Regions from separate parts of the Vibrio sp. KUL78 genome, predicted to be linked through region 1. Evidence: riboswitches for the same ligand, from Rfam matches in the RefSeq annotation. Region 1 holds a riboswitch; the other holds the start of a gene.
The links. A riboswitch is a leader RNA that binds a small molecule or an ion and turns the genes downstream of it on or off. The one in region 1 is predicted to bind thiamine pyrophosphate.
Positions count from the first base shown of each region.

Region 2: another riboswitch for thiamine pyrophosphate. It lies ahead of thiC (phosphomethylpyrimidine synthase ThiC); the one in region 1 lies ahead of thiD (bifunctional hydroxymethylpyrimidine kinase/phosphomethylpyrimidine kinase).

Region 1 is NZ_AP045837.1:685,612-692,955, reverse strand. It holds gene AC6I8Y_RS03400 (glycosyl hydrolase family 18 protein) at 1-2,287, opposite strand, end outside; TPP riboswitch at 2,696-2,797, shown strand; gene thiD (bifunctional hydroxymethylpyrimidine kinase/phosphomethylpyrimidine kinase) at 2,864-3,691, shown strand; gene AC6I8Y_RS03390 (ABC transporter ATP-binding protein) at 3,697-4,458, shown strand; partial or broken gene AC6I8Y_RS03385 (ABC transporter permease) at 4,590-5,273, shown strand; gene AC6I8Y_RS03380 (ABC transporter substrate-binding protein) at 5,291-6,238, shown strand; gene tenA (thiaminase II) at 6,247-6,909, shown strand; gene AC6I8Y_RS03370 (alanine/glycine:cation symporter family protein) at 7,240-7,344, shown strand, end outside.
Region 2 is NZ_AP045837.1:3,500,920-3,508,263, reverse strand. It holds rRNA gene AC6I8Y_RS16310 (23S ribosomal RNA) at 1-1,452, shown strand, start outside; rRNA gene rrf (5S ribosomal RNA) at 1,580-1,695, shown strand; tRNA gene AC6I8Y_RS16300 (tRNA-Asp) at 1,752-1,828, shown strand; gene crcB (fluoride efflux transporter CrcB) at 2,199-2,582, shown strand; TPP riboswitch at 2,640-2,739, shown strand; partial or broken gene thiC (phosphomethylpyrimidine synthase ThiC) at 2,853-4,776, shown strand; gene AC6I8Y_RS16285 (thiamine phosphate synthase) at 4,808-6,037, shown strand; gene AC6I8Y_RS16280 (HesA/MoeB/ThiF family protein) at 6,030-6,797, shown strand; gene thiS (sulfur carrier protein ThiS) at 6,818-7,021, shown strand; gene AC6I8Y_RS16270 (thiazole synthase) at 7,025-7,344, shown strand, end outside.

The DNA.
Region 1 (7,344 bases):
AAATCGTGAAGTCTGTGTCTACCGATAGGCTCGGCGCAACAAAGCTAAGCGTGCTGCCTTGAGTTGCTACAGACAACTCTGCCGGCGCTTGCCACGTGAACGTGAGAGGATCGCTTTCTGCATCTGTCGATCCCGACGCATCCAACACAACTGAGTCATTTGCGCTTGCCACTGCTGGACCATTCACTACGGCAACCGGTGCGGTATTGGTAGGCGTTGTGCTCGTTGGGTTAACCGTCACTGTTGCCGTCGATGTCCCTGTCGCACCTTCATTATCAGTGACCGTTAACGTAAAGCTATATTGCTCGCTAACCGTAACCTCACCAACAGTAACACTAAGTTGCGCCGTGTTATCACCCGCTACCACCACAGGTTGTCCCGCGGTTTGTGACCAAGCGTAACTGACTATTGAGCCATCACTATCACGGGATGCACTGCCATCAAGGACGAGGGTTGCAGGACCCACGACAGTTTGATTGCCACCAGCATTGGCTGTTGGAGCTCGGTTTACTGGTGTGCCGCCAGCTAAACCTTCATGCATCGCATTAAGAATGTCACCGTTATCAGCGTCAATCTCCCATGAGAACAGTCCCGCAAAGCCTTGTGCTCGAACATACTGACCTTTCGCGATGACAGAGCGAGCATCATCAAACGTCACGAGCTCACCGGTTGAACGATTCCACACGTACGGAGCTTCTGCCAGCTCATCATAGCCATACTCAAATCCATTGATGCCAGTATTGTTTGGACCAATCATAAATGACTTCAAGCCTTTATAATCAATCACACCGTCTTCCCATACACCTTGCGCTGTTGAGCCTTTAAGCTTGCCTGTTGCCACGCCAGTCATAGGGTCAGTGGGATCGGACAGTGTATTTGGCATCACCCCTTCCCAACCACGACCGTACATTGCAGCGCCAACCACTAATTTGTTCGCAGGAACACCTTTCGCGAGAAGAAGCTGAATACCGTTATCTGTGGTGTATGCAGGCCCTTTATACGGCACACCCTCCGCGTCCACACCCGTTCCATCACATTGACCAGGGCTCATGAAGTTACCGCAATAGAGCGCAGCTTGATGGCCGGGTACGTTGTTCCAACCACCATAGAAGTCGTAGGTCATCGCGAAGATGTAATCCATATGAGGCACAGCATCGGCATAGTTCACATCTTCAATCTTGTCATAACCGACACCAACCGCGGATGTCAGTTCATAGGTACGGCCAGTCTCGACGGTTAGCTCATCTAGCATGATTCGAAGTTCTTGCATTAATGCTGCATAAGCATCACCGTCTTTCAAAGGATCGCCAAGGTCGGGAGCAGCCCCTTGCCCACCTGGGTATTCCCAATCAATATCCACACCATCGTAGAACTTCCACGTCTGTAGGAAGCGTTTAACGGACGCAACAAATACGTCTCGATTTGCTTTATCAGTAAAGCTGTAGAAGGGATCTGAAAGGGTCCAGCCACCGATTGAAGGAAGGATTTTGAGATCGGGATTGCGCTGTTTGAGTGCCATGAGCATTGCGTAATTACCTTTGATAGGTGAACTGTACTCATGCCCCGCTTGTGGGAAACTCTTTTGATAGGCCGCCCACGGATCGTGGATAACCACTTCATAGTCGGGCATTCCCTGACACGCTGTTTGAAGCGCATTGAAGCTGTTACCACCAACCGATTTAACTGACTCGTTTGGACCACAAATAGGAATAAAACCATAGATAATATGGGTTAGGTTATCGACGGGAATATTGTCCACGGTAAAGTCGCGACCGTAGATCCCCCACTCGACAAAATACGTCCCGACGACGGTATTTGGATCTGTATTGAAGGTCTTATTGTTAGGGTCAACGTTCATGGTGAGCGGCGCAAGGTGTGCACCATCAGTATCGGCAACAACCAGTTCAGCTGGCGCGCTGCGGCTACAGCCTGTAGCGTCACACGCTTCCACTTCAACCTGATAGCGGCCTCCTTTTGCATACGTAAAGTTAGCTAAGGTTTGACTGCCTGAGATAGGGCCGGTTGCAACCTTGGCACCATCAAAATAGATGTTGTAGGTGTCACCAGTTGTGCCACTCCATTGATTAAATTGAATACCGATATCAGCGGCATCTTTATACTGCACCATCTGGTTGTAACCAGAGGTCGTTTCCATTGCGAGCTGAATCTTTGAAAATTGTAGATTGTTTGAGCCGTAGACATCGATAGACGGCGCAGCAGGAGCAGCCGTGACGCTTTGACTCACTGCCAATGCGACCCCTGATAAGCCTAATAATAGTTTTTTCATTGCCATTCTCTTTCCTTGAAAGACGAAAAATTTCCTGCTCACAACTGTTTACAAGCTAAAACGAATCAAAAGTTCAATAACTTAAGATGTATTAAAAAGTTGTGAACATCGGTATTTATTAATAGGCAGATGTGTTTATTTTTTGTGCAAAAATAAAACTCACTTCGAGTCACCACTCAAAATTAGGTCCTTTGTCTCAGGCATTTTCATTAACTCTCCAACCCTGTGCCCAGAATTTTTCACTCATTTAAAAGATCACAAAAGTCATAAATGCCAAACCCATCCATCAAGCAGATAGCTACACCACCCACACATAAGGGGGATAAATAACAATACATAAACCACATAAATAGCCGAAGCTGATCCGTTATTACTGGAAAAGTGACCACGCTTGTATGACAATGAGCCTCACATTAGTCGGGGGGCATTTATGCTGAGATCACCATTGTGGTGAGACCCGTTGAACCTGATTCAGTTAGCACTGGCGTAGGGAACTGATAGACAATGCAAAAAGACTCACTACCCGAGGCGTCTTTGGCAGGGCTATGGCTGTTCCTTCGCAGAAAAGGAGCATTTATGGTCACAGCATCGCAACACACCCCAATCGTATTAACCATTGCCGGCTCAGATTCTGGCGGTGGTGCTGGTATTCAAGCGGATATTAAAGCGATTTCAGCCACAGGTTCTTACGCCTGCTCAGTCATTACAGCGCTTACCGCTCAAAACACTCAAGGTGTAACAGGCATACTTGGCATTGACCCAGACTTCGTCAAAGCACAGCTTGATGCGGTCTTTAGCGACTTGAACGTTGTCGCTGTCAAAATCGGCATGCTGGCAGATGCCAATATCATTGGCGCTGTCGCCGAAAAACTGCGAGAGTACCAACCGCAATACATCGTTCTCGATCCGGTCATGGTTGCCACCAGCGGAGACCTTCTTCTTGAAAGTAGTGCTATTGATGCACTCAAAACACAGTTGCTACCATTAGCGACCGTGATTACTCCGAACCTGCCAGAGGGCGCAGCACTATTAGGTTGTGATGTCCCACAATCTCAACAGGATATGGAAGCACTGATCGACGCACTGCGTGCTTTGGACACCCCTGCTATTTTGCTAAAAGGTGGGCACTTAGAGTCAGAGCAAAACAGTAATGATCTGTTGATCACTAATAGCGATGTTCAGTTCTTTAATACCACTCGGATCGCGACAAATAATACCCATGGCACGGGCTGCACCTTAAGCTCAGCGATCGCGTCCTTCCTAGCAAAGGGGAACGAACTCGATGACGCAGTAAAACTGGGTAAAGACTATATTACCCAAGCGATAGCGCATGCTGATGAGCTTAAGATCGGTAAAGGTCACGGCCCCGTCCACCACTTCTACGCCCTTAATAAAGACACCTAAGACCAATGACGCCAATTCGTATTCAAGGAGCGACCCTTAGGTATTTGGGCGATAGCAGCGCAATATTCTCAGGGTTAGAAGTGAGATTTGAACCGGCTACATGGACGGCCATTCTTGGTCCAAGTGGCTGTGGAAAATCGACGTTGCTACGCTACATAGCCGGGTTGCTCACTGATAAGGTCGAGTTTTCAGCAACAGAGTTTTCCCCACCACTTGACGTGCTAGCCGATCAGGTGGCCTACATGGCGCAGCAAGATCTGCTGATGCCATGGCTATCCGTGCTCGATAATGTGTGCCTAGCCTCTCGCTTAAATGGCAAGAAAGTGGACGCGCGGACTCTTCAAAAAGCACTGTCACTGCTGGAGAAAGTGGGGCTAGCGGATAAAGCCGCTTCAAACCCCAATGATCTATCTGGTGGTCAAAGGCAACGTGTCGCATTAGCTCGCACCTTAATGCAAGATAAGTCCGTCGTGTTGATGGATGAGCCTTTTTCAGCGCTCGATGCCGTCACGCGCTACAAGCTGCAAGCGCTCGCAGCTAACCTGCTCAAAGGCAAAACTGTGCTGCTGATTACTCACGATCCGCAAGAGGCACTTCGTTTGGGTGAGCAGATCCTAGTCATGAATGGTAAGCCCGCGCGACTGCACAGCATTACTCCACCAAAGCAAGGAATACCTCGTGATATAGACGGCGAGTTCGCGGCTATTCAACAATCCATACTCGAGCACTTAGCTGGGAGTCACACAGAAAAAACTCGATGTCGCTGAACGGCAAGGAGGCTCCCATGACGCTACTCGCTGAGGTTGCGAATCGAAGCCAAAAACAAGCGTCAAAGCAAGGTTTAAGCGCCATGATGCGCGTGATCATTAGCTTGGTGATTATCTTGGCTATCTGGAAGAGCATTGTGGTTATTTTTGATATGCCAAGCTTTATCCTTCCCGCGCCAGAGGCGGTATTTATAAAGCTTTTCGAACGCCATGATGTGTTGCTCAAGCATACCTGGGTGACTAGCCAAGAGATATTACTGGGTCTGTTACTTGGACTGTCTATGGGGCTTTTCTTTGCTCTACAAATGCTGCTGTTTCAACCAGTAAAACGCTGGCTACTGCCGATTCTTATTACTAGCCAAGCGATCCCTGTATTCGCACTGGCACCCATTCTGATGCTTTGGTTAGGGTATGGTATTGCCTCCAAAGTTGTCATGGCTGCACTGATTATCTTTTTTCCGGTAACCACCTGCTGTTATGACGGATTGCGAAATACGCCGACGGGCTATTTAGATCTCTCACAAACAATGGGCGCAAATCGTTGGCGTCAGCTTTGGCATATCCGCTTGCCTGCATCCTTGCCTGTACTAGCATCGGGCATTCGTGTTGCTGTGGTTGTCGCACCGATTGGCGCCGTTGCCGGCGAATGGGTGGGGTCAAGTGAAGGGCTTGGCTACCTCATGCTGCAAACCAATGCTCGAATGCTCATCGATGAGATGTTTGCGGCCCTGTTTATTTTGGCGGCTGTATCTGTCTCTCTCTACTTCATTACAGATTGGGCGCTAAGACGCCTTATCCCATGGGAAAATAACTAAATTCAAAAGGAAAAAGTATGAAATCCACTTCAACTAAAGTCATTGCAGCGCTGCTCACTGCTATGACGACATTCGCCGCAAGCGCTGCCGATAAGTCGATAACGCTGATGCTTGACTGGTTCGTGAACCCTAATCACGGCCCTATCGTCATTGCTCACGAGCGTGGCTACTTTGAAGAGCAAGGGCTAGAAGTCAACATCCAAGAGCCTGCCGATCCAAGTACACCAGCTAAGCTGGTTGCAGCAGGCAAGGTGGACATGGCGGTTTCGTATCAAACCAGCCTAACCATTGATGTTGCGGCAGGTTTGCCTCTTATTCGCAGTGCAACGCTCATTGCTACCCCTCTGAACACCATGATGGTATTGGATAATGGCAAGATCAATTCTCTTGCGGACCTCCAAGGCAAAAAGATCGGTATCGCCATCGCGGGTAATGAAGAAGCGACCATAGGCACTATGCTGCAAACCGAAGGCGTCGCGTACAAAGATGTGCAGATCATCAACGTTGGCTGGGCACTGTCATCATCATTAGCGTCAGGTAAGGTTGATGCCATTTGGGGCGGTCTGCGTAACTTCGAAACAAACCAACTAGAGCTCGAGGGCTTCAAACCAAAGGCCTTCTTCCCTGAAGAGCATGGCGTTCCGACCTATGAAGAACTGGTTTTTGTTGCTAATGCAAAGACTCATGACAAAGAGGCCATCGCTAAATTCAACCGTGCTATCGAGAAAGCGACAACCTACATCGTCAATCACCCTCAAGAATCTTGGACCCAGTTTGTTGCTTACGCGCCAGACACGCTAAACAACGAGCTTAACAAACGAGCATGGCGCGACACGCTAACGCGATTTGCACTGCGTCCATCTGCCATCGACGCTGCTAAATATGATGCCTTCACAGACTTCATGTACCAGCACAAGATCATCTCGAGTAAACCAGCAGCAGAGACCATGGTACCTGTACTGTAGGAGCAATTATGAACCATCAAGACCTTATCAATGCCTGCCAAAGCGAATGGCAAGGCTATACCGAACATGAATTTGTGCAGCAACTTGCTAAAGGTGAGCTTGAGCAAAAAGCGTATTTGCACTATCTAAAGCAGGACTTTCTGTTTCTAAAGCAATATGCCCGCGCATACGCCTTGGCAATCTATAAAGCCAAAACACTGACTCAAATGCGTGAGGCAGTACCTAGCGTGGCTGCCCTACTTGAGTCCGAGATCTGTCATCATGTCTCTTATTGCAGCCAGTGGGGCATTACTGAAGCTGACATGGAAGCGGAAACAGAAGACTTTGGTACCGTGGCGTATACCCGCTATGTACTCGATGCCGGCATGACCGGCGAGCTTGTTGACCTGTATGCGGCTTTGGCACCTTGCGCTATCGGCTATGCCGTGATCGGTAAAGCGCTCATCGAGTCACCCACTACAGTATTAGAAGACAACCCATATCGCAGCTGGATAGAGCTTTATGCCGGTGAAGATTTTCAATCAGGCGTTCAGGTGAGCATTGAGCGTTTGGACACCTTACTCAAAGACATTGAGCTCGATAGCCCGAGAGGCCAAGAACTCATACATGTGTTTAAAACAGCAACAAGAATGGAAATTGCCTTTTGGCAGCAAGGTCTTGATACAAAATAACGCGACGGTGCCGACCTCTTGGTCGGCATTTTTTTCTCTCGTAACCGCTCATTTAACAAACAAAAATCACATCCTCAACCCGCATTTCGGATTTTGTGCCCAAAGTCACGCGTTAACACAATATTTACAACTGAGTTTAACATTGGCAACAAAGTTAGGTAGGATATGGACTCGTGTTTGGTATGTTCAAACACCTCGCGCTCTCTTTCATCATGCTTTTCGTGCAAGCAAGGACGATTGATAAAGGATGAGCATCAACAAGTGATGTCGAACAATCAGACCATGAGTCGCTGAGCTTCGACCTCATCCCCAGCTTTACAGGGAAGAACTATGCAGTCTTTAGTTGATTTTTTAAACGGGATTATCTGGAGTCCCGCTCTTATTTATTTATGTCTTGGTGCAGGCCTTTTCTATTCCATTCTTACTCGATTTGTA
Region 2 (7,344 bases), 760 kb from region 1:
GGTTGTCCAGGTTCAAGTGCGTAGGCTTGAGAGTTAGGTAAATCCGGCTCTCTTTAAGGCTGAGACACGACGTCGAGCTACTACGGTAGTGAAGTCATTGATGCCATGCTTCCAGGAAAAGCCTCTAAGCTTCAGATTGTAAGGAATCGTACCCCAAACCGACACAGGTGGTCGGGTAGAGAATACCAAGGCGCTTGAGAGAACTCGGGTGAAGGAACTAGGCAAAATGGTACCGTAACTTCGGGAGAAGGTACGCTCCTCGCGGTGAAGTCCCTTGCGGATGGAGCTATGGGGAGTCGCAGATACCAGGTGGCTGCAACTGTTTATTAAAAACACAGCACTGTGCAAAATCGTAAGATGACGTATACGGTGTGACGCCTGCCCGGTGCCGGAAGGTTAATTGATGGGGTTAGACTTCGGTCGAAGCTCTTGATCGAAGCCCCGGTAAACGGCGGCCGTAACTATAACGGTCCTAAGGTAGCGAAATTCCTTGTCGGGTAAGTTCCGACCTGCACGAATGGCGTAATGATGGCCACGCTGTCTCCACCCGAGACTCAGTGAAATTGAAATCGCTGTGAAGATGCAGTGTACCCGCGGCTAGACGGAAAGACCCCGTGAACCTTTACTACAGCTTGGCACTGAACATTGACCCTACATGTGTAGGATAGGTGGGAGGCTTTGAAACTAGTACGCCAGTATTAGTGGAGCCGTCCTTGAAATACCACCCTTGTAGTGTTGATGTTCTAACGTTGGCCCCTTATCGGGGCTGCGGACAGTGCCTGGTGGGTAGTTTGACTGGGGCGGTCTCCTCCCAAAGAGTAACGGAGGAGCACGAAGGTGGGCTAATCACGGTTGGACATCGTGAGGTTAGTGCAATGGCATAAGCCCGCTTGACTGCGAGAATGACAATTCGAGCAGGTGCGAAAGCAGGTCATAGTGATCCGGTGGTTCTGAATGGAAGGGCCATCGCTCAACGGATAAAAGGTACTCCGGGGATAACAGGCTGATACCGCCCAAGAGTTCATATCGACGGCGGTGTTTGGCACCTCGATGTCGGCTCATCACATCCTGGGGCTGAAGTCGGTCCCAAGGGTATGGCTGTTCGCCATTTAAAGTGGTACGCGAGCTGGGTTTAGAACGTCGTGAGACAGTTCGGTCCCTATCTGCCGTGGGCGTTGGAAGATTGAAGGGGGCTGCTCCTAGTACGAGAGGACCGGAGTGGACGAACCTCTGGTGTTCGGGTTGTGTCGCCAGACGCATTGCCCGGTAGCTAAGTTCGGAATCGATAACCGCTGAAAGCATCTAAGCGGGAAGCGAGCCCTGAGATGAGTCTTCCCTGGCACTTTAAGTGTCCTAAAGGGTTGTTCGAGACTAGAACGTTGATAGGCAGGGTGTGTAAGCGTTGTGAGGCGTTGAGCTAACCTGTACTAATTGCCCGTGAGGCTTAACCATACAACACCCAAAGGGTTTTGATGGACTCAAAGCAAGAACAAATTGAATGTGTATGAGAACGCATTAACAGCTTTCCAGATTTATTGTTTTCAGATTTTCAGAAAATCTGAAGGCAAAACAGAATTTGCTTGGCGACCATAGCGTTGTGGACCCACCTGACTCCATGCCGAACTCAGAAGTGAAACGCAATAGCGCCGATGGTAGTGTGGGGCTTCCCCATGTGAGAGTAGGACATCGCCAGGCTTTGAACAATATCTGTTTAAAGCACGATTTAGATAAGACTTTAAATAGACCACTGCGGAGTGGTAGTTCAGTTGGTTAGAATACCGGCCTGTCACGCCGGGGGTCGCGGGTTCGAGTCCCGTCCACTCCGCCACTTATTAGAAAACCCGATGCGAAAGCGTCGGGTTTTTTATTATCTATAGTTTGGTAGCTTCCCTTTCACGGAAGTCGAGTCCCGGTTGGATGCAACCCTAGACTGGGCGTCTCCGCCACTTATCAAGAAGCCTCGTTTAAAGACGAGTTTTTTTTGCATTTGTAATTCTTTAATTATCTCGTACTGTATTCATCTGTAGCAATCAAACCACACTCAGTGCAAACGTTACTCCTGTAACTTTTGAATTTTTGGTAGGGTTCAGCCCACTACATCATCAAAATTTATCCTTAGTTTCCTAGATCTTCACTCGAATTTATAGAGTGTTCGTATATTATTACTCCCATCAGTAAGTTTTTTAAAAAGAGTGGTTATGGGACAGCTTTCAATTTTAGGCTTTATAGCAATCGGTGGGGCATTTGGCGCTTGCAGTCGCTATTTGATTTCTGAGCTTTGTGTGATGATCCTAGGGCGTGGTTTCCCTTATGGTACGTTAACCGTGAATGTTGTCGGTTCGTTTATCATGGGGCTGTTGATAGCGGCTTTTGAGGCAGAGGTGTTTGCTCCAGAGCCATGGCGTCAGATCATTGGTCTAGGCTTTTTAGGCGCATTGACGACATTCTCTACCTTTTCGATGGACAATGTATTACTAATGCAGCAAGGCGCATTTTTGAAGATGGGACTAAACGTGCTCCTTAACGTTGTGTTAAGTATCTCAGCCTGTTGGATAGGTTTTCAAATTTTAACCAAAAGTTAGTCAAAAACCACTCAACGGTTATTGAATGTTCGGAATCTTTTCTTCTATAATCGTTGCCAATACTTGTCGGAGTGCCCTCTGGGCTGAGACCGTTAATTCGGGATCCGTTGAACCTGATCTGGTTAATACCAGCGAAGGGAACAAGAGAATAAAAGTAACTTCACCTCTTTTATTATCAAATAGCTCGCGCTATTGCAGTTGATACCTCTTGTCTTCACACATCCGTCAAGCATTTATCTTCTATAACTATAAGATATATAAGGAAATGCTATGTCGACACGTAAGCAAAATAGACTGGACGCAAAGAACTTCATCGATACGTTATCGGTGACGCCCTATCCAAACTCAGAGAAAACCTATATTCAAGGTAGCCGCAGCGATCTGCAGGTACCGATGCGTAAGATCTCTCTTTCCGATAGTCTAATTGGTGGCAATCAAGATAACCCTGTATACGAGCCTAACGAGCCTATACACGTGTATGACACCTCTGGCCTATACACAGACCCTCAACATGACATCGACCTCTACAATGGGCTCCCAAAGCTCAGGGAGCAATGGATAGAAGAACGCCTAGATACGGAAGTACTAGACGGTGTGACTTCTGAGTTCGCCAAGGAGCGTTTAGCTGATGAAACCTTGGACGAGCTTCGTTACGGTCAATTACCTCGCATTAGACGTGGTGCCGATGGAGCATGCGTTACTCAACTTCATTACGCTCGCAAGGGCATTATTACTCCAGAAATGGAGTACATCGCCATTCGTGAGAATATGGGGCGCCAAAAACTTAAAGACGAAATGCTCACTCAGCAGCATCCCGGACAACACTTCGGCGCGAACCTACCAAAAGAAATTACACCTGAGTTTGTGCGTAAAGAGGTTGCTGAAGGACGTGCCATTATTCCGTCAAACATCAATCACCCTGAGTCTGAGCCAATGATCATTGGTCGAAACTTTTTAGTAAAGGTTAACGCCAATATTGGTAACTCATCGGTCACTTCATCGATTGAAGAAGAAGTCGAAAAATTGGTTTGGGGTACGCGATGGGGTGCCGATACTGTAATGGATTTGTCTACCGGGCGGAATATTCATGAGACTCGAGAGTGGATCCTTCGAAACAGCCCAGTACCGATCGGTACCGTTCCCATGTATCAAGCCTTAGAAAAGGTAAATGGCGTTGCTGAGAACCTTACATGGGAAGTGATGCGAGATACACTGATCGAGCAAGCAGAGCAGGGGGTTGATTACTTTACGATCCACGCAGGTTTGCTCCTACATCATATTCCATTAACCGCAAAGCGTGTGACAGGCATTGTAAGCCGAGGTGGTTCTATTATCGCTAAGTGGTGTCTTGCGCATCATGAAGAGAGCTTTCTCTACACCAACTTCAAAGAGATTTGTGAGATTTGTGCACGCTATGACGTTGCGTTATCTCTAGGTGATGGGCTGCGTCCTGGCTCGATAGCTGATGCTAACGATGAAGCTCAGTTTGCAGAGCTGAGAACGCTTGGCAAACTGACCAAGATTGCGTGGGAACATAATGTACAGGTAATCATTGAAGGCCCAGGTCATGTGCCAATGCATATGATCAAAGAGAACATGGATGAGCAACTTGAGCATTGCCACGAAGCGCCATTTTATACGCTCGGTCCACTGACCACCGATATTGCCCCTGGCTATGACCATATTACCTCAGGTATCGGTGCTGCAATGATTGGTTGGTATGGCTGCGCTATGTTGTGTTATGTGACACCCAAAAGAGCATCTTGGCCTGCCCAATAAAGAAGATGTGAAGACAGGTCTTATTACTTACAAACTTGCCGCACACGCTGCTGATCTGGCAAAGGGTCATCCGGGCGCTCAGATCCGTGATAATGCACTGTCAAAGGCAAGATTTGAGTTCCGCTGGGAAGATCAATTCAACCTCGCTCTCGACCCCGATACTGCACGCCAATTCCATGACGAAACCTTGCCTCAAGAATCTGGGAAAGTTGCCCACTTCTGTTCCATGTGTGGTCCTAAATTCTGCTCAATGAAAATCTCTCAAGAGGTTCGTGAGTATGCAAAAGACTATCAATCTAATGAAAATATTGAGGTCAGATTGATCGATGATCCCCTTGAAGGAATGCGTCAAAAATCTCAGGAGTTTAGGGCGACGGGTGCTGAACTTTACCACCCAGCTGTCACCGAAGAATAACTCTACCAACTAGAAGAATAAGGAGCTTCCGTTGAAACTTTTATTGCCCCCTATTTATGCGCCTGTACATTCTCATATTGAGGATGTACTTCAGCTTGCAAGTAAGGTTGGCTTTGGTGTCGAGTCCATCGAACTTTCTATCTCAGACCAATGTGAGGTAGTGACGATTGTTGATGGAAATGAAGTCAGTACGATTTCTAGCGACAGTAATAGTAAAGAACACTTTGTTAACAGTGACTATCGAGTTCGCTATTCACACCACTTAGATGAAACACAATTGTCGAGCAACCTTGCATCACTTAAGTTTGGCGACGTCTATATCGATGTCACTAGCGGTGATGAGTATGCCGATGTTTGGTCGTGTAGAGAGGACACCATAAAGGCTTCAACGGACGGCAATAGCGTCGTAGATAGAGAAGTTCATTTTGCTTGGTTTGTTGTCTGCTTAGTTCTGGATTTTCCTCTTGAGGACACGGTGATGCTCGCAAGAGCAGGGAGTGTTTCACGTGAAACATGGCCAGCTGAGCTCGAGCAGTTTTCAGTACCCGTTATTGAAAACCATCACTTTGGCATTCGTGTTGGCTGGGCCGTTGATGCGTCCAACCAAGCTTTCCCTACAGTGAGTAAGCAAAAGCTAGGTCTCTATCCAGTAGTTGATAGCATTGAATGGATAGAGCGTCTGTTAGCGCTAGGCATTAAAACGATTCAGCTTCGAATCAAGCAACCTGATACACCTAACCTTGAACAACAAATAGAACAAGCTATAAGACTTGGTGAGAAGCATGATGCACAAGTCTTTATTAATGACTATTGGCAGTTGGCACTAAAGCATGGTGCGTATGGTGTTCACTTAGGGCAAGAAGACATCGAAGTTGCGGACCTAAAACAGCTCGCTGAGCAAGGTATTGCGTTAGGGCTATCGACGCACGGTTACTACGAACTGCTGCGCATTATCCAGATTAATCCGAGCTACATTGCTTTAGGCCACATTTTCCCAACAACGACTAAACAGATGCCGTCGAAACCACAAGGGTTAGTTAGGTTGGCTTTATATCAAAAGCTCATCGATTCGATTCCTTACGGTGATGTAATCGGCTATCCGACGGTCGCTATTGGTGGGATCGATCTTAAAACAGCGAAACACGTCTGGGACTGTGGTGTTACGAGTCTAGCAGTTGTACGAGCAATTACCTTATCCGACAACGTACCGGCGGTACTTGATAACTTTGCAACGATTATGAGTGAGCGAACACATGATTAACGATGCTCAGTTCAAACAGTATTTGAGACAACTCAGCTTGACGAATGTGGGTGAAGCAGGACAAGCAGATATTGTGAACTCTCATGTTTTGATCATTGGTTGCGGTGGTCTTGGAACTGCCGCGAGTATCTATCTAGCTGGAGCTGGGATCGGCCGAATAGTGCTAGCAGATGATGATGTCATTGAAACGTCCAATCTACCTAGGCAAGTTACCTATGGCTACGCAGATATCGGTGCAGCTAAGGTAGCGTGTTTGGCTAAAAGTCTCACCAACCAAAACCCGAATATTAGCGTCAGAGCGATTGATAAGAGGCTTGAGGCTAGCCAGTTAGCGTTAGAGATATCGCTTGCAGATGTGGTTGTGGACTGTAGCGACAACATCACTACACGCCAGGCTGTTAACCAGTACTGCTGTCAACACAATACCGATTTAGTGACTGCGGCGGCAATTGGATGGAATGGGCAACTGAGCGTATTCCCTTTTTCATCCAACCTAGATGTACCGTGTTATCGCTGCCTGTATCCATTTGACGAGATAAAAGGGACGTCAAAATGCTCTGAATCGGCGGTAATGGGTCCTGTGGTTGGGATGATGGGGGTCTATCAAGCGTTGGAGACACTAAAGCTGATCCTAGCAGTTCATCGTGATAGCCAAGATAAACAGTTGCCAGATTTGAGACTATTCGACGGACTCAATGGTAGTTGGCAATCATTGCGAATTAACAAAGACACTGAATGCAGTGTGTGCGGCAACAAGTAAAAAGAAGTAAGAGAGCAGAGATGATTCAGTTAAAAGTAAATAATTCCATCCATCAGATGTCGCAAGAAACTAACCTAGCTAACTTGCTTACAGAGCTAGATATTGACGCGCTAGGTTGTGCGATTGCTGTCGACGATCAGATCGTTCCTAAATCGGAGTGGCCTACATTCACTGTCAAAGAAAACATGTCCATCAATATTTTTCAAGCGATAGCAGGGGGCTAACTGATGCTGAAGATTGCAGATAAAACCTTTAACTCAAGACTTTTTACCGGTACCGGTAAATTCGCTGATCAGTCGTTGATGATGAAGTCTATCGTAGAGAGTGGTTCAGAATTAGCGACGATGGCACTGAAGCGGGTTGATCTCGACGGTCAAGATGATGACATCTTGCGTCCTCTAATCAGTAATAGGGTCAACTTGCTTCCCAACACCTCAGGTGCAAAAAACGCAAAGGATGCAATATTTGCGGCTCATCTAGCGAGAGAAGCATTGGGTACCAACTGGTTAAAATTGGAAATACACCCTGACCCGAAATACTTACTACC